3 regions of the Paraburkholderia sp. J12 genome follow, and region 1 is predicted to be linked to each of the others. Evidence: riboswitches for the same ligand, from Rfam matches in the RefSeq annotation. Region 1 holds a riboswitch; each other region holds the start of a gene.
What was found. Region 1 has a riboswitch for cobalamin ahead of U5760_RS28770 (HoxN/HupN/NixA family nickel/cobalt transporter). Riboswitches for the same ligand answer to the same signal wherever they lie in the genome.
Positions count from the first base shown of each region.

Region 2: linked by a shared signal. The riboswitch ahead of U5760_RS11200 (TonB-dependent receptor domain-containing protein) and the one ahead of U5760_RS28770 (HoxN/HupN/NixA family nickel/cobalt transporter) in region 1 are both predicted to bind cobalamin.
Region 3: linked by a shared signal. The riboswitch ahead of cobW (cobalamin biosynthesis protein CobW) and the one ahead of U5760_RS28770 (HoxN/HupN/NixA family nickel/cobalt transporter) in region 1 are both predicted to bind cobalamin.

Region 1 is NZ_CAJMZC010000020.1:54,963-60,794, reverse strand. It holds gene U5760_RS28790 (NAD(P)H-binding protein) at 1-382, opposite strand, end outside; gene U5760_RS28785 (AraC family transcriptional regulator) at 585-1,451, shown strand; gene U5760_RS28780 (DUF4148 domain-containing protein) at 1,742-2,008, shown strand; gene U5760_RS28775 (hypothetical protein) at 2,102-2,257, shown strand; gene U5760_RS28770 (HoxN/HupN/NixA family nickel/cobalt transporter) at 2,526-3,578, opposite strand; cobalamin riboswitch at 3,667-3,863, opposite strand; gene U5760_RS28765 (MarR family winged helix-turn-helix transcriptional regulator) at 4,104-4,640, shown strand; gene U5760_RS28760 (MFS transporter) at 4,637-5,832, shown strand, end outside.
Region 2 is NZ_CAJMZC010000004.1:25,142-30,973, forward strand. It holds gene U5760_RS11195 (DUF2946 domain-containing protein) at 1-140, opposite strand, end outside; gene U5760_RS11200 (TonB-dependent receptor domain-containing protein) at 237-2,192, opposite strand; cobalamin riboswitch at 2,283-2,483, opposite strand; gene U5760_RS11205 (DUF2946 domain-containing protein) at 2,750-3,298, shown strand; gene U5760_RS11210 (cytochrome c) at 3,482-4,969, shown strand; gene U5760_RS11215 (hypothetical protein) at 4,972-5,832, shown strand, end outside.
Region 3 is NZ_CAJMZC010000008.1:114,534-120,365, forward strand. It holds gene cobN (cobaltochelatase subunit CobN) at 1-2,788, opposite strand, end outside; gene cobW (cobalamin biosynthesis protein CobW) at 2,829-3,911, opposite strand; cobalamin riboswitch at 4,035-4,300, opposite strand; gene U5760_RS18390 (cobalamin biosynthesis protein) at 4,405-4,965, shown strand; gene cobO (cob(I)yrinic acid a,c-diamide adenosyltransferase) at 5,030-5,632, shown strand; gene U5760_RS18400 (cobyrinate a,c-diamide synthase) at 5,638-5,832, shown strand, end outside.

The sequences.
Region 1 (5,832 bases):
GTTCGAGGTAGTGAAAGAGGCTCGTGATGCCGGTGTTGATCGGCAGTTCGGCGCCATAGTCCGAGATGGCGAGCAGGATCGAAGGGGGATTGGCGCGCAGTGCGGCGGCGGCCACGTCGATCATCCTGCGCATCGTGACGCTGGGACGGGCGTCGCCCACGGGCACGGGGCATAGCATCTGCACCGCATGGGCGCCTTCGATTGCCGCGGCCACCGACGCGGGGTCGGTCAAGTCGGCGAGTGCGATCTCGCATCCCAGTTTCGCGAGGTCGGTGCCCTGCTCGGCGCGGCGCACGACGGCGCGCACGGGGTGTCCTGCCTTGCGTAGCGCCGTGGCGCTGGCGCACCCGGCGTTGCCTGCTGCTCCGAATATGACAAACATGAGTCGATCCTCGTGAGTGGAGTGAGGATCATCATAAAAACGCGGGATCGGCAGGGCGCGCAGAAAAGGATGAAAATGCGCGGGAAAGGATGGGGCGGGTGGAGGGTTCTACCTGGATCTTCGGCCCCGAACGCCGTTGCGACCGGCACGGCGGCTCACTAGACTGGCCGCAGGCGTGGCGCGACGTAGCAGAGGAACGGCAATGAACGCAGCGAGCGGGAATTCGAACCGGCAAGCCGGAGCGCGCACGAGCCTCCAGTCGAGTGCCGGCCTGGGCTGGCAAGGCTTCGGCGCGGAACTGCTGGCGATTTCAGCGGGGCGGCATCGTATTCCTGCGGCGGATCATCACCGGATCGGCGTGCACATCGGCGCGCCGGTGCGGGCCAACTGCACGTGCGATGGCCGGCGCGTAGCGCGCCTGCAGGCGCCCGGCGATGCCGATGTCGTGCCGGCCGGACTCGACGGCGAGTGGACCGACGATGCCGATTGCACGATCCTGCGCGTATGGTTCGAAGACCCCTTCGTCCGCGCGGTTGCCGAACGGCTGGAGAACCGGCAGGCGCGCGCAGACATCGCGCCGCGTTTGCAGGTACGCGATGCCCGCCTGCAATATCTCGCCGCTACGCTTCAGGCCGAACTCGAAGCCGGCGAAGCGTCGGATCCGCTCTTCGCCGAAAGCATCGGCACGGCCATCGTGGTGCGATTGCTCGACGGCGTGCCGCCTGCCGGCCGGCGACGTGTCACGCTCGCGCCGCGCGCGGCGGCGCGGGTGACCGATTACATCGAAGCGCGCCTCGACGAACGGCTCTCGTTAGGCGAGCTGGCCGCGCTCGTCGATTTGAGCGTGCCGCATTTCAAGGTGCTTTTTCGCGAAACACTGGGTCTGCCCGTGCATCAGTACGTCGTGCGCCGACGGGTGGAGCGTGCGCGGGATCTGCTGATCGAAGGGCGGTTGAGCATGAGCCAGATTGCGCTCGAAGCCGGATTCGCGCATCAAAGCCACATGGCGCACTGGATGAACCGCGTGCTCGGTGTGGCGCCTCGCGATATCGTGAGGGCTGCGAAGTAGTGCGTATCGGGCGAGCATCATTACGCCGCCATCCGCTGTCGTCATTTTTTGCCACTCCGGCGGCGCCATTTGCGCGCCGCATCCCACCTGATCTCTCCCCGCCGGCTACGCCGCGGCTCGTTTCCCCTCATCGGACGAGCGCACCTTAAACGTTTCTTCATTTTCCTGCGGATTTCACGCGAAACACGCCCCTCTATCCTTGCCTCACGAGTTGCAACGCAATTCGAACCGGTGCCGCGAGGCGGCCGGATGGACCAAGGCTCGGCCGGCTGGCCGCAAAGGAGAGGCACATGAAATCACTCTGGAATGGCGCGGGTGTCGCGCTCTTGTTGTCGGTATCGGCACTGGCTCACGCGCAGGGCGTCGCCAATCCGCCCGTCAATGCGCAGACGAACGCGCAGGCCTACGTGGCACAGCAGGCGGCGGATACGTCCTCCGCGCAGGCAGATTCCACCAATGGCTCGCTCACGCGCGCGCAGGTCTACCACCAGCTCGTGCAGGCCGAACGCGACGGCCAGTTGCAGACGCTCAACCAGACCGTGTACGCCCACCACTGAGCGGCCAAGTTTTTTTGCATCCGTTGCGGAAAAATGCGGCCGCGAGCCGCGACGGAATCCGCCAGGCGGCCGATTTACCCGAGTTTCAATCTCATGAAATCACGTATCGTTTCCTATATCTTGCGCGCGGCCGTATGCGCCGTCGCGGTGGCCGCGGTGTCCGGCTGCGCGAGCCTGCATCCGCAGCCCAATGGCCCCGGCGACTGTGTCGGCCCGCCTGACTTCTGCGTGCCGTTCTTCGGCTCCTGAGCGTTGTCCCGGGTGTGCCCCTGGTTCTCTGGCGCTCGCGCGGTACGGCATCGCGGTGACGGGTGTCGACGCGCAGAGCCGGGCTCGACGACTGCCGTCTGCCCGCCTGTGAGGATGTCGCACGCGGCAAGCTGGACTGCCGCGCCGACATGGCGGTCTGCAACTTCTCCCTGATCGGAAAGGACAGTGTGGACGGGCTGATTCATCGAGGCGAGCGGCCTCGTTTTGCGCGCGTTGCGCGAGCCGGGCAACGCGTGACGATGCCTGCCTAGCCGAGCTCCACCTCGTCGAGCTTCTTGACGCGGTAGATGATGAACGAGACGATCCAGGCCGCCGCAAAAATCCCGATGATGCCGTAGCCAAGCAGACCGAAATTGTTGTTGAGATCGTTCATGCGGTCCCAGAACCAGCCTTGCAGGTTCAGTTCTCCTGCGATCAGTCCCAGCGTTTCGATCCCGCCGATCAGGATCGCCACGGCGGCCGAGACGATCGTGATGGTGAGGTTGTAATAGAGCTTGCGGATCGGCTTCACGAAGGCCCAGCCATAGGCGCCGAGCATGAGAATGCCGTCGGTCGTGTCGATCAGCGACATGCCCGCGGAGAACAGTGCCGGAAACGCGAGAATCGACCAGATCGGCAATCCCTTGCTGGCTTCCGTCGCGGCGACGGTGAGCAGGCTGACCTCGGTCACCGTGTCGAATCCCAGTCCGAACAGGAACCCCACCGGCAGCATGTGCCAGCTCTGGCTGACGAGCCGGAAGAGCGGCCTCAGCAAACGGGCAATCAGGCCGCGGTTGTTGAGCAGGATGTTGAGGCTGTCGTCATCGTAGTCGCCGCCGCGACGCACGTGGCGATAGGTCCGGTACACATCCCGCGCCACCACCAGGTTCAGAATCGCCATCACCAGCAGGAAGGCGCCCGACACCAGCGTGCCGATGATGCCCGCGACATTGTTGAACGAGTCGAAGCCGCTTTGCAGGCTCATCACCGTAGCGGCGATGACGACGGTACCGATGAGCAGCACCAGCGAATGGCCGATGGAAAAGAAGAAGCCGACCCCCACGGGGTGCTTGCCCTCTTGCATCAGCTTGCGCGTGACGTTGTCGATCGCGGCGATATGGTCGGCATCCACCGCATGGCGCAGACCGAAGCCGTAGGCCAGCAACGCGGTGCCGAGCAGAACCGGACGATTGTGGAAGGCAACGAGCGCCCAGGCCCAGGCGCCCAGGTTGATGGCGATGAGAAAAACGTAAATGCCGATGACCTTGCCGCGGACATCGGAGGAACTGTCGTTGAAAACGTGTTTTAAAGCGCTGAGCATGGTTCTGCCTCCAGTGGCGTTCGTCTCAGCAAACCGGCTCAGGCAGCAGAACCTGAACCTTCACCGGGACACCCCGCCCGATGCGTATGCGTCGACGCCGTTCGATGGCAGGTCTCCTGGCTCGCGGGTCGACGCCCATTGCCGGCCTTCCCGGTTTCCCAGTGGCCCTTCTGGCATGGACTCGCCGCTCACAGTTGCGGGGGCAGCCGCAGACTCGAGGCGCTGGCGCCTGTACTGCGTTCCCTTTTGATCCCGTCGCCGGGAACCATCAGCGCGCAAGCGTAAGGGGCCGTGCTTTGCGACGTCAACTGTTTCGTCCGTTAGCGCATCAAACTGTCGACGCAACGGGCTTCGAAGGATGGGATTCGAAGGAAAATGAAAGAATCTGGAGGGTAATCGAAGGCAGGGAGATGGCGACGTCCGCATGGGCTTGCATTGCGAGGCGGCGGCAAAGAACGGCCGCTTGACATCGTACGTAAATATGTGCAATCTGCATATGTGCATCGTGCACATATAGGACTCGACATGACGGAGCGTCTGGAAAACCTGCTGGGCGTGCTCGCGCTCCTGATCGTGGACGATCTGCAGGCCGCCGGCGAGGAAGAAACCGATGCCGCCGGCCTCACGGCCCGCTCGATTCTCAACGCCGTTCACATGTACCCGGGCTGCACGATCGAAGAGCTGCGCACGGCCGTCGGTCTCTCGCATCCCGCGACGGTGCGCGCCGTCGCGGGACTCGTCGAGGCGGATCTCGTGAAGAAAGTGCCCGGTGCCGACCGGCGCGCCGTGTCGCTCACGCTCACTGCCGCCGGGCGGCGCGTCGTGGACCGCACGCTGGCGAACCGCAATGCCATTCTCGAACGGCTAACGCGCCATCTGAACGCGCGCGAGCGCCAGCAGCTGGATGCGCTGCTGCTCAAGATGCTCTGGAGCGAAACGCGGGACCCCGCGCACGCCATGCAGTTGTGCCGGCTCTGCGACGAAGCGCCGTGCCTGGCTGCCGGTTGCCCGGTCGAATGCCGCTCGGAAGGTTTGCCCATGCCGGCGGGACGCGCGAAATGAACGCGCCCGCGCGCCTGCCCTGGCGCTCCATCGTCGCGCTCAATGCCGTGTCGCTCCTGGCGCAGCTTGGTCAGTTCGGCGTGGGGTTTGCCGTGGTGCCGCAATGGCTTGCGCAGCGCGGCCTCGGTATCACGCAGCTCGGCAGCTTCGCTTCGGTGCAGTGGGCCGGCATGCTCGCGGGCATTCTGGCCGCGCCGGTACTCGCGCGCGGGCTCGGCGCGCGCCTCGCGGTGTTCGGCGGTCTGGCCGCAAGCGTGGCCGCCTTCGCCGCGCTCGCGGCATGGCGCTGGCCGCTTGTGCTCGCGCCGGGTTTTCTGCTGGGCTTTGGTGTGGGCGTGCGATGGATCGCGAACGAGACCTGGCTGTTTCGCCTCGTGCCCGAGGAGATGAGCGGCCGCTTCGTCGGCGCGCACGAGACGCTCATTGCGATTGCGGGCTTGCTCGGGCCGGCCGTGGCCCTGCTCGACGGAGCACGCGGTGCAGCCGCGCTCTGGATCGGCGCGTTTGTGACCGCGCTGGCCGGGCTGCCGCTTTTCGTGGCCTCGCTGCGCGCGCCGCTAGCCGTCGCACCGCTGCCGCTGCGGGATGCCGAATCGGCTTCGTCCGCGTTGCCTGGCGCTGCCGATATCGCATTGCGGCTCGGACTCCTTGCCGCAGCGGTGGCGGGCCTCGGCGATGGCGCTTTATATGGCCTCATGGCCAAGTTCTGCGAAGGCAACGGTTTCGGCTCGGCCCAATGCGCGCTGCTGCTCGTGTGTCTGGGCCTGGGTGGCGCGCTCGGCCAGTATCCGGTCGGCTGGGCCGCCGACCGCTGCGGCGTGCTCGCGGCCACCACCGCGTGTGGCGTGGCGGGTGCGGCGGCGGCCGTGGCGCTCGCCCTGGCGGGCGGCCGCTTCGCGTTTGCCGTGCCGGCCATGCTCGTGCTGGGCGTCGCCAGCAACGCGTTTCTCACGCTCGCCTGCATCACCGTTGCCGCGGCGCCGCGCGCCCAGATCGACCGCCGTATGCGGGCGGTTTCCGTCGTCTTCACGCTCGGCTCGATGTCCGGGCCGCTCCTTGCCGCGCAGGCCATGGCCCGCCTGGGCGCGAACCTGCTCATGTGGCAGATCGCTTTTGTCTGCGTCACCCTGTGCGCCTATGCCCTGGGCGTGCGACATGGCCTATCGGCACCGCTCGGCTCAAAGCACCGCAA
Region 2 (5,832 bases), on a different contig from region 1:
GCCGAGCACAGCACATCTTCGGCAGGGTTGTCGCGATGCGCCGCTGCGACCGATTGACTCACGAGCGGCGCGAGCACGATCAGCCACATGGCGACGAGGCCAAGCCATGCGGTGAAGTGCTTGCGGGTGTGAGCGGACATGATCGGAGCGGTAACTTGCGCCGTCAGTCTATCACTCGTTGCGGGAAGCGTCGCCGTTCGGCGGCGGGACCTCCGGCCGCGCCGCCATCGGCACGCTCAGAACGTATAGCTGACCTTACCGAACGCCGTCCGCCCGAGGCTGTTATATCCGTACGCCGTCATGTATTGCCGGTTGAACAGGTTCGAAAGCGTCGCCGAAAGCGTGACATGCGGATTGACCTTGTACGCAGCCCGCAGATTCACCGTCGTCCACGAAGGCAGATAGATGGTGTTGAACTGGTCGTCGAAGGTCGAGCCGTTGTAAAGCACCGAAATACCCGTGCTCAGCGCGTGCAGGTGGAATTCGTCCCACGTGTGATCGACACTCAGATTGACGGTCTGACGCGGGCGGCGGTTGAGCCACGTATCGTCGGTTACGTCCTTCGGGTTGATGAGGCCGATTGTCAGGCTGACCGGCGTGGACTGCCCGATCGTGCCTTTATACGAGAGGTCGATCCCCTGGATATGCGCTTCGCCCACGTTCACGGGCAGGAAGGTCTGCGAATCGTAGGTGATCAGATCGTGAACGCGCGTGTCGTAGATCGCCGCGGAGAACGTGCCGTACGAGGTCGTCGCATCGAACGCTGCTTCGATGGAGTCGCTGCGCTCCGGCTGCAGATTCGGGTTCGAGTAGCCGGGATAGTAGAGGTCGTTGAACGTCGGCAGCCGGAATGCGTTGCCGTAAGACACGCGTGCCGTGTAGATCGGCGTGATCGCCCATGCGAGCGCGGCATTGCCTGTGTTGACCGACTGCCCCTGCACGATTTCGTGGCGCCCGGCGAGGAACAGCGTCCAGGGTCCGAGCGTAGCCGATTGATGCATCGACACGGCCGAGTCGTTGCGCGTGGGCACGCCGCTCGGGATGTCGACGGGCAGGAAGGCCTGCTCGCGCGTGAAGTCGTAGGCGAGCTTCGTTTCGCCGTTGAGCGGCATGCCGAACAGCGTGTGCCCTGTCTCCTGATGCGTGAGCGAGGTGGACGTGCTAAAGCGCGTCGAGTCGATTTCGTCGGTGGGAATCGTCGGGTCGTTTGCGTAGAGGAACTGACGATCGTTCGCGTAGCCCACCGACTGGTCGAACTGCGTGGTCGGCGTGATGTCCAGGTGAAACGCAATGCCCGTGGTCAGCTGATGGTCGAGCTGCCGGTCGGCGCCGCCCAGATTGTCGTACGAGAGATCGGCGCGGTGGTACAGCACGAAGGTCGAAATCGACCAGTTGTCGCGCGCGTAGCCGAGGCGTCCGTCCACGTCCTGCGCGTGGTACGGGTTGCGGCCGTCTTCGTGGCCGTAGGCCCACGGCTGGGTCGCGTCGATGCCGGCCGTGTTGTAGTCGTGCAGCCCGAGCGAATAGGTCAGGCCGCCCAGCGCGGCGAGCGGCCCGGTGGAGGGCACCGTGCCCGAGGTGCGCAACTGCGTGTCGAAGGTCTTGTTCGAGCCGCCGCCGAACGATGCCGTGGTCTGGTTCGGCAGGTTGGACGCGTGGCGCGTGAAGAGCTGCACGACGCCGCCCACCGCATCCGCGCCGAACGAGGCCGCAGCCGGTCCCGAGATCACTTCCACGCGGTCGAAGGCTTCGGTGGGCAGGTCGGCCCATTCGGCTTCGCCGGTCGTCGCCGAGCCCACGCGAATGCCGTCGATGAAAACCGCTACCTGGTTGCTCGCCGAGCCGCGAATGCTGACCGAGGCCGAGGTGCCCGGCCCGCCGTTCTGCGAAATGGTGACGCCGGGCAGGGTGGCGAGCGCCTGGGTGATGCTGGGGTCGGCGGGAGAGAGGCGATCGAGATCGGCGCGCGTGAGGACCTGGGTGGTCGCGTAACGCTGGTCGAACGATTGCGGCAGGTGCTGCGTGTCGCCCACCACGAGGATGTTGGGCAGCGCGTTGTCCGGCTGAGCCTGGGACTGCGTTTCCGGTTGAGCCGGGTCTTGCTGGGCGAGCGCGCTGTCGTCGGCGGCTTGTGCGCCATGCCATGCGCAGGCCGTCATGGCCGACGCGACGAGGATAGGTTTGAGTTTCATAGGCGGGGCTGAGGTCGGGGCTGTCCCTGCAACGAGCGGCCGCTTCAGGAAGCGGCGCTGGCGCATCGGGACACCCCGCCCGTTGCGGCTGCATGGACCTCGGTCGATGGCAGGTCTCCTGGCTCGCGGGTTGTCGCCCGTGCCTGCCTTCCCGGATTGACCAGTGGCTTCGTTAGGCACGGACTCGCCGCTCACAGTTGCGGGGGCAGCCGCAGACTCGAGGCGCGTTCGCCTCTTTCACTGCGTTCCCTTTTGATCCCGTTGCCGGGAACCATCAGCGCGAGAGCGTAATGGGCCATGCTCGGCCACGTCAATTGTCCCGTGGCGTTTGATGCAAAAAAGGCACGAAAGAGGGCTTCCGGAGCGGCGCGCGGCCGTCTGTAATGGCGGCGAAAGCCGGCCGATGTTTCGTCTGAGCGATGCCGGACATAACCAGCACGCAGCGTACTTTCGGCGAGCCTTTGCTAGCATGGCCCTCCCTGAAATTCACGTTACGGCCCGAACCGGCCATGGACGCGTCCTGCGCGTCACGCGCCGGCGCAATGCAAAGTTCCTCCATGTCTTTCGTCGTTGCCGGTTCCCTTCGTCTTGCGCAGCCCGCAAAAGCCGGGTTGCAGGCCGGCCTGCGCGCAGGGCGTCGGGCTGTCTCGACACGCGGGCAGCAGGTCGCGGGCCGTCACGGCGGTGCAGGGCGAACCATGAAGCAGGGCGGCTCGCTCTTCAGGCAGTTCACGTGGCTCGCGCTGTTCGGCCTCGTATTCGGTTGCTTCGCGCCGGCCATTTCGGGGCTGCTCGCCTCGGCCGAAGCGGCGCCTTCCGCGGTGATCTGCGGCGCGGGCGGCACGGCCGGCTCGCGCCTTGCCGCGGCGCAGCCGGAAACGAAGCGTTCGCCGATCCCGGCTCCGGCCGATGGCGTGCGCTGCGGCTATTGCCTGCTCGCGCATCACGGGCCCGCACTGCCTTCGATCGCCGCGGCATGGGTCGTTCCCGATGCGGCCGGTGTGTCGGCGTCCGGGGCCGGTTTCGAGCGCGGCTTCATCCAGCCGGTGCACCGGTATGCCCACGGCAGCCGCGCGCCGCCGTTCTCGTTGTCCGCCATCGCCTGAGCGGCGCAACGCAGCGCATGTGTTTCCGTCACAGGCGTTCTGCCGCAGTCATCCGCCAGTCCGGCCGTCCCTTGGGGGATGGCGGGCGCGCGTTCGTTCGTGCCGCGAGGCGCGCGGGCCGCGCTCGTCCGGGCTCGATCCGTAGAAAGTAAAAGAAGGGGGAGACGTATGGACATGCTCGGCATGTATCCGACGTTTTACGTCCCGGGCATCGGCACGGCCTGGGTGATGGGGATCATCGGCGTGATACACGTCGTCGCGTCCCATACATCGGTGGGCGCATCGTTTCTGTTCGCGCTGCTCGAAACGCGCGCGTATCGCGAGAACAAGCCGGAGCTGATGGCGTTCATCAAACGCTATGGCATGTTCCTGCTGGTGTTCTCGTACATCATCGGTTCGATCACCGGGCCGGGGATCTGGTATGCGATCACCGTGGCGAGTCCCCGCGGCGTGAGCGGGCTCATTCATAACTTCGTCTGGATCTGGGCGAGCGAGTGGGTGTACTTCACGGTCGAAGTGATCGGCGTGTATGCACTCGTGTATCTGATCGGCAAAGTGGACGCCCGCACCCATCTGAAGCTCACCTGGTCGTTCGCGCTCGCTTCATGGGCCACGATGCTGCTGATCGTGGGCGTGCTGTCCTTCATGATGTGGCCGGGCCACGACAGCTGGTATCAGACCGGCTCGACGAGCGAGGCCTTCTATAACGTCAACTTCTTCGCGCAGCTCGGCACGCGCACGGGCGGGATGCTCGTGATGGCCGCACTCGTGGGCCTGCTGGTGGCGAGCCGCGTGAAGGACCTCGCGCTGCGCCGCAGCGTCGTGCGCTTCATCGCGCCCGTGGGGCTGATTGGCGGCGCCGTGGCCGTGGTGATGTTCTTCTACTACCTGCGCACGCTGCCGCCCAACGCACTCGTGATGCTCGACACGCATCTGCTGCCGGTCTACGCGAAGGGCATGGTGGCGGTGTTCCTCGTCTCCACGCTCTGGCTCCTGTTCGCGTGGGCCTTTCCGCAGCGCGTGTACACGTCGCTTGCCATTTCGCTCTTTACGTTCATCGCGATCGTGGGCGTATGGCCCGAAGAGCGCATGCGCGAGTCGATGCGCAAGCCGTATGTGGCGGGCCAATACATCTACGGCAATCAGGTGATCGCGCGCGACGTGCCGGGCAAGGGCATTCATTCGGAAGTCGAGCGCATTGCCGAACACGGTCTGCTGCAACTGCATCCGTTCGTGCCCGAGCAACTGAGGACCGTGACCGACGCGAACGAACTGGAAGTGGGGCGTCTGCTCACCAAGGTGGCGTGCGCGAACTGCCACTCGCTCGAACCGGGCGGCCCGTTGCGCAGCCTGCCGGACAAGCTGCACCTCTCCACCGACGAGGACATGATTGCCGCCTTCCTGCGCGGACCGCTCAAGTACGGCACGCAGCCGTACATGCCGCGTATCGACCTGCCCGACAACGAGATCCGCGCGATTGCGCATTACCTCGCGGCCGTTGACAGCGGCAAGAACGTCGATCATCTGATCGCCGAACAGCACGCGGCAGCACAGCAGGCACAAGCCGCCGCGAACGAGGGCAAAGGGGGCAACGACGGCGCCGGCAAGAGCGCCGATCCGCTGATCGCAGAACAACACACGGCGGGGCAACCGGCGCCGTCGAGGAACTAGCCATGGATATTGGTGCCGTGATGAACACGATGCGCGACCCCGCCGGGGTTCCCGCGTATCCCGTAGTGTTTCAGATCCTGATGGTGATCACGTGGGTGGTGCACATCGCCTTCGTGCATCTCGCGCTCGGCTCGGCGGGCCTTGCGATTGTCGCGTTTCATCGGCGCGGGGCGGGGCCTTACTGGGAGCGTCTGTCGATGGCGATGACCAAGGTGGCGAAGGTCTCGGTTTCGCTGCTGATCGTGCTGGGCGTGGCGCCGCTGCTCTTCACCCAGGTGATCTACGACCCGCAGTGGTACACGTCGAACGTGCTGTCCGGGCGTTGGGCCATCGCCTTCATCTTCACGCTGATCGTGGCCTACTGCTGCTGGTTCGCCTTCTATCACGCGAATCACGAAGGCGCGAAGAAGCACGTGGGGCTCTACGCGTGGGTGGCGTTCGGACTTTTCTGTCTCGATGGGCTGATCATGCACGCGCTCTCGTATCAGGCGCTTCTGCCCGGGCAATGGATGAACTGGTACGCGCCCGGCGGTATGGTCGACACGCGCGGCGCGGCGCTGCACGCAATCCAGTGGCCGCGCTATGCCTTCATCATGGGTCTTGCCGTGCCGGCCGTGGGTGTCTTTTTGCTGGCCTATGCCCATTACTTTGCCGGCCGCGAAGACCGCGAGCCCGCCTACCGTGCCTTCGTGGGCGCGCTCGGCAGACGGATCGCACAGTGGGGCTACGGCCTCGCGCTCGTGCCGATGCTCGTCTGGCAATTCGACTTCCCTGCGGGATCGGGCCTCGTGCTGCATCCCGTGGGCTGGTTCATCGTGGGCGCGCTGGCCACCCTGGCGCTGTGGATGCGCCAGCTCGGCGAC
Region 3 (5,832 bases), on a different contig from region 1:
CGCCGAGCAGCGCGAGCGCCTGGGCGATGTCCTCGCCGCCCGTGCGCATGGTGGCCGTGCCCCACACCGAAAGCCCCACGGCGCGCGGATAATCGCCGTGGTCCTGCAAATGCCGCTCGATCAACTGCTGCGCCGACTTCATGCCGAGCGACCAGGCCGCCTGGGTGGGCACCGCACGCGTATCGATCGAATAGAAGTTGCGGCCCGTGGGCAGCACGTCGGGGCGACCGCGCGAGGGCGAACCGCTCGGGCCCGGCGGCACGAAGCGGCCTTCCAGGGCGCGGCGGAACTGGCGCAGCTCTTCTTCGCCACAGGCGTCGAGGCGAGGCAGCACGTCGTCGCGCAGTCGTCCGAGCACTTTGAACGCATGGGGTAACGACAGATCGCAATCGACGTCAGATCCTTCGCACACCCTGGCAACCAGCGAACCCGCCAGCCCCTCCAGCCGCTCGCGCGCGTCGCCCGCATGGCGCCAGGGCGCATCGCTCACGGCGTCGAGCATGGCCGGACGCGGCCCGGTCCACGGCGCGGCCCAATCGACGGTCGCGGCATCGAGCAGATGATCGATGCCCAAATCGCGCGCGAGCGCATCGATCAGCCCCGCGTTGGCGCCCTGTCCGTCGCCATAGGGATAGCGGCCCAACGCGAGCAGCGTGTCGCGCCGCTGCGTTCCTTGCGGCGAGATGCCGAAGGTATGCAGTCCGTCGCGAATCTGCGCCTCTTTCAGCTCGCACAGGTAGGCATCGGCACGCGTGAGCAACGCGTCTTCCGTCTCTTGGTCCTGTGGCGCCGGCATGCTCAGCTCTTCATGCAGCCGGTGCTCGACGATCGTCTCCAGAATGGTCCGGCGCAGCAGCTTCGCGCGGCGCGGGTCGACCATCAATGCTTCGTAATACTCATCGACCTGGCGTTCGAGATCCTGGAGAGGGCCATAGTTTTCGGCGCGCGTGAGCGGCGGCATCAAATGGTCGATGATCACGGCCTGCGCGCGACGCTTGGCCTGGCTGCCTTCGCCGGGATCGTTCACGATGAACGGATAAAGGTGCGGCAGAGGGCCGAGCGCCATGTCGGGCCAGCAGGTGTCGGCGAGCGCGACGCTCTTGCCGGGCAGCCATTCGAGGTTGCCGTGCTTGCCCACGTGCGCGATCGCGTCGATGCCGAAGGTCTCGCGCAGCCAGAAGTAGAACGCGAGGTACGCGTGGGGCGGCACGAGTTCGGCGTCGTGATAGTTCGCGTAGGTGTTGTCGCCGCGCGAGCGCGACGGCTGGATCCCCACGAACACCTGGCCGCAGCGCCAGCCCGCGATCATGAAGCGGCCGCGGCGCACCGTAGGGTCCTGCTCGGGCGCGCCCCAGCGCGCGATGAGCGCGTTCTGCGCAGCAGCGGGCAGTTGCGAGAACGCGCGCCGGTAGTCCTCGAGCGCGAGGCTCTGCCAGGCGGGCCGCAACGCGCGCGTATCCGGGTCGTTGGTCACGCCCTCGGTCAATCGCGCCATCAGCGCTTCGCCGTCGTCGGGCACATCGGCCACGCGGTAGCCAATATCCCGCAACATCCGCAGAATGCCGACCACCGAAGCCGGCGTATCGAGCCCGACGCCGTTGCCGATGCGCCCTTCGCTCATCGGATAGTTCGCGAGCACGAGTGCGAGCTTCTTCTCCGCGTTCGGCAGCCGGCGCAAACGGCACCAGCGGCGGCTCAGTTCGGCCACGAAGGCCACGCGCTCCGCGTCGGGCTGATAGCGCACGACATCGACCTGGGTTGCCTTGCAGTGATACGCGAGCCCCTTGAAGCTGATCGCGCGCGTAATCACGCGGCCGTCCACTTCGGGCAGCGCGACGTGCATGGCGATATCGCGCGAATTGAGGCCGTGATTGTCCTTCACCCAGTCTTCGCGGTTGCCGCCGCTCAGGATCACCTGGAGCACCGGTGCATCGCCCGCCAGCGCGAGCGGCGCGGGATCGTCGAGCGAGGACGCCGCGAAAGCCGTGGTGTTCAGCACGAGCGCGACGTCGTGCGCGGCGCACAGCTGGTCGATGACATCGCGGCTCAGCGCGTCCTTGAGCGAGGTGACGGCAAGCGGCAGCGGATTCATGCCGCGCGCGCTCAACGCTTCGATCAGGGCGTCGAAGGCCGCCGTGTTCGCGGCCTGCAGATGCGCCTTGTAGAACAGCAGCGCAACGACGGGCGCCGCCGGCTGCCAGCGCGCGCGCCAGTCGTCGATCGTGGCGATGTCGCGCGACGGGTGATAAAGCGCGGCAGCAGGCAGCGCCACGGGCGGCGCCGGTTCGCTGCCCCATTCGAACGCGCGCCACGCGAGCGCGCGCAGAAAACCTTCGGCATTCGCCGCGCCGCCTTCACGCAGATAGCGCCACAGCAGGCGGCAAAATTCGGGCTCGACGCGGCTCTTCGCCGTGAGGTTCGGGTCTTCCTGCAGATCGCCCGAAAACATCGCGAGCATCTGGTTGCGGCGCTCGGCCAGCGCCACCGCCTGCTCGATGCCGTATGGCCAGTACGCCTCGCCGCCCAGATGATCGACCACGACCACGCGCGCATGCTGGAGCACGTCGTCGACATAGAAGTCCACCGAGGCCGGCTGGCGCAGATACGTCACGTTCGCGAGCCGCACGCTCGGGAATCCGGCGGGCAGGCGCGGTACGACGCTCGCGAGCAGGGCGAGCGTCGTATCGGCGGAGCTGAGAATGACGATCTCGGCGGGCTGCTGGTCGATGCGGATCACGCCGGCGGTGTCGTCGACGAAACCACCGGGCGTGGTGCGCAAAAGATGCATGGCAGGCGGCTCGTGGAGCGCTAGCGCGCGGGCGCGGCCATCAGGCCAGCGCGGAAGGCGCGAGCGCCGCTTCGAATGCGCGTTGCAGCAGCTCGGCGTCGAGATCTTCGCCGATCAGCACGAAGCGGCTCGCGAGCGGTTGCGCAGCGGCTTCCTGCGCGTTCCAGCGGCGGTCGAAGTAGCTGTCGAAGCGGCGGCCCACGCCCTGGATGACGAGGCGCATCGGCGCGCCCGGCAGCGCCGCGAAACCCTTCACGCGATAGATCGTGTGGGTATCCACGAGCCGTTGCAGCGCTTCGATCGCCCCTTCGCGCGAAGCGACGTTCGCCGTCACGACCACCGAATCGAATTCGTCGTGGTGATGGTCGGGGTCGTCGGCCGAGCCGTGATGATCGTGGCGCAGATGGATGCCCTCTTCCGAAGCCGATTCGAGCCCGAGCAGCGTGTGCAGATCGAGCTTGCCGTGCTGCGCGCGCACGATCTTCACCTGCGGCGGCAGTTCTTCGCGCAGTTCTTCGATAAGCGCGTCCTGCGCGGCCGTCTCGATCAGGTCGGTCTTGTTGAGGATCACGAGATCGGCGGACGCAAGCTGGTCTTCGAACAGTTCGTGCAGCGGCGATTCGTGATCGAGATTCGGATCGGCCTTGCGCTGTTCGTCCACGGCCTGCGGGTCTTGCGCGAACTGGCCGCTCGCCGCGGCGGGGCCGTCCACCACCGTCACTACCGCATCGACCGTGAAGGCGTTGCGGATCGACGGCCAGTTGAACGCCTGCACGAGCGGCTTGGGCAGCGCGAGACCCGAGGTTTCGATCAGGATGTGATCGATTTCGCCGCGGCGTTCGAGCAGTTGCTCCATCACCGGGAAGAACTCTTCCTGCACGGTGCAGCACAGGCACCCGTTGGCGAGTTCGTAGAGCTGGCCTTCCTGTTCGTTGCCCTCTTCGTCGCAGCCGATACCGCAGCCGCGCAGGATCTCGCCGTCGATGCCGAGCTCGCCGAATTCGTTGACGATCACCGCGACGCGCAAGCCGCCCGCGTGCTGAAGAATGTGACGCAGCAGCGTGGTCTTGCCGCTGCCGAGAAAGCCGGTAACGATGGTGACGGGGATCTTGCGCATTTGCATGAGGTGCTCCTTCGGCGCCAGAGGCCGCGGACGTGTATGCGGAGCCGGACGGCAGTGACCAGCACGGACGCGGGCCCGGCTGCACGCATGGACAATCGTGGAATGGGCGCCGCATCCCCGCAGCGCGCATCCTTCGTATCTGGCCGGTATCCGGACTGACGAAACTCCGCTTCGCCTTCCCGCGCGGCGGTCCGGCAGGACCGGCCGCACAGTGGCATGCCTCGAAGCGGATTGCATCGCCCGACCGGAAGATCGGCGCGATGCGTTCGTTGTACCGTTGCGGGTGCAGTTCAGGTTGGCCATGCCGCAGGCGGGGATGGCTCCCTGATTCCCGTTTAACTGCGCGCGCAAGGAACGCGCGCGCGAGCACCAGAGTGCGTGCGAGTGTAGGCGCGGGCCGCAGGCGCGTCAAGGAAGGGGCCTGAGTGCCGCCGTGCCGCGCCGTTGTTTACCCCTGGGCGCGCCGCGCCGCTGCCCGAACGCGAAAAACCGTGTGCTATCGTATGCGCGCATCCGCCGCGCGCTCAGGCTCGAGCCCGCGCCGCCTCGCCCGCTGCTGCTTTCCGACGCGCTCACCGTGAATTCCGCCCCATCCGCAAGCCAGTCCCATGCGCCATCGTCTGCGTCCGGTTCGTCCGGCGCGACGGAGGACGAGCCGCTCGTGCTCGGCATAGGCTGCCGCCGCGGCGTGACGCTCGCGCAGATCGAACGTGCCGTGCAGGCCGCGCTCGACGGCACGCCGCTCGCGCGCGTGACGGCCGTGGGAACCCTCGACGCCAAGGCGAACGAGCCGGCCCTGCGCCAGTTTTGCGACGCGCACGGTCTGCCGCTCCATGCGTATGCGCGCGATGCGCTTGCCGCCGTGCCCACGCAAACCGCGCCTTCCGCCGCGGCGCTCGCGCACTTCGGCGTGGAAGGTGTCTGCGAACCGTGCGCGCGCCTCGCCTCCGGCGGCGGTCCGCTCTTGCGCGGCAAGCTCGCGCTCGACGGCGTGACGGTCGCAATCGCGCTGGGGCGCCCGAACGATAATGCGGCTATCTACGCCGCGCGCTGAGATATCAGCCCATCCGGCGCATCAGACCCGCATCGCGGAACAGAACCTCATCACTCACCACGCCATGAAAACCGATCCCGATTCGCATCAGCGCATGACGCAACGCCGCCGTGAAGGCCACGAGAAAAAACAGGCTGCCGCCACCGTCGAAAAGGGCCTGCTGATCGTCAACACCGGCAACGGCAAAGGCAAGAGCACGGCGGCATTCGGCATGGCCGTGCGCGTGCTCGGCCACGGCATGAAGCTTGGCGTCGTGCAGTTCATCAAGGGCGCGCTGCACACGGCCGAACGCGATTTCCTGAGCACCGTCGCGCACTGCGACTTCGTGACGATGGGCGACGGCTACACCTGGAACACCCAGAACCGTGACGCCGACATCGCCACCGCGCGCAAGGGCTGGGACGAGGCGAAGCGCATGATCGAAAGCGGCGAGTACGGCATGGTGATCCTCGACGAACTGAACACCGTGCTCAAGTACGAATACCTGGGCCTCGACGAAGTGCTCGCCGTGCTCACTGCGCGCGGCCCGCAGCAACACGTGGTCGTGACGGGGCGCCACGCGCCCGATGCGCTGATCGAAGCCGCCGACCTCGTGACCGAAATGCGCCTCGTGAAGCATCCGTATCGCGAGCAAGGCGTGAAGGCGCAAAAGGGCGTGGAGTTCTAAGGCTCATGGTTGCGTGTCCCGCGCTCTTCATCAGCGCGCCCGCTTCGGGCCAGGGCAAGACCACGCTCACCGCGGGCCTTGCGCGCCTGCATCGCCGGGCGGGGCGGCGCGTGCGCGTCTTCAAGACCGGCCCCGACTTTCTCGACCCGATGATCCTCGCGCAGGCGAGCGGCGCGCCGGTCCTCTCGCTCGATCTGTGG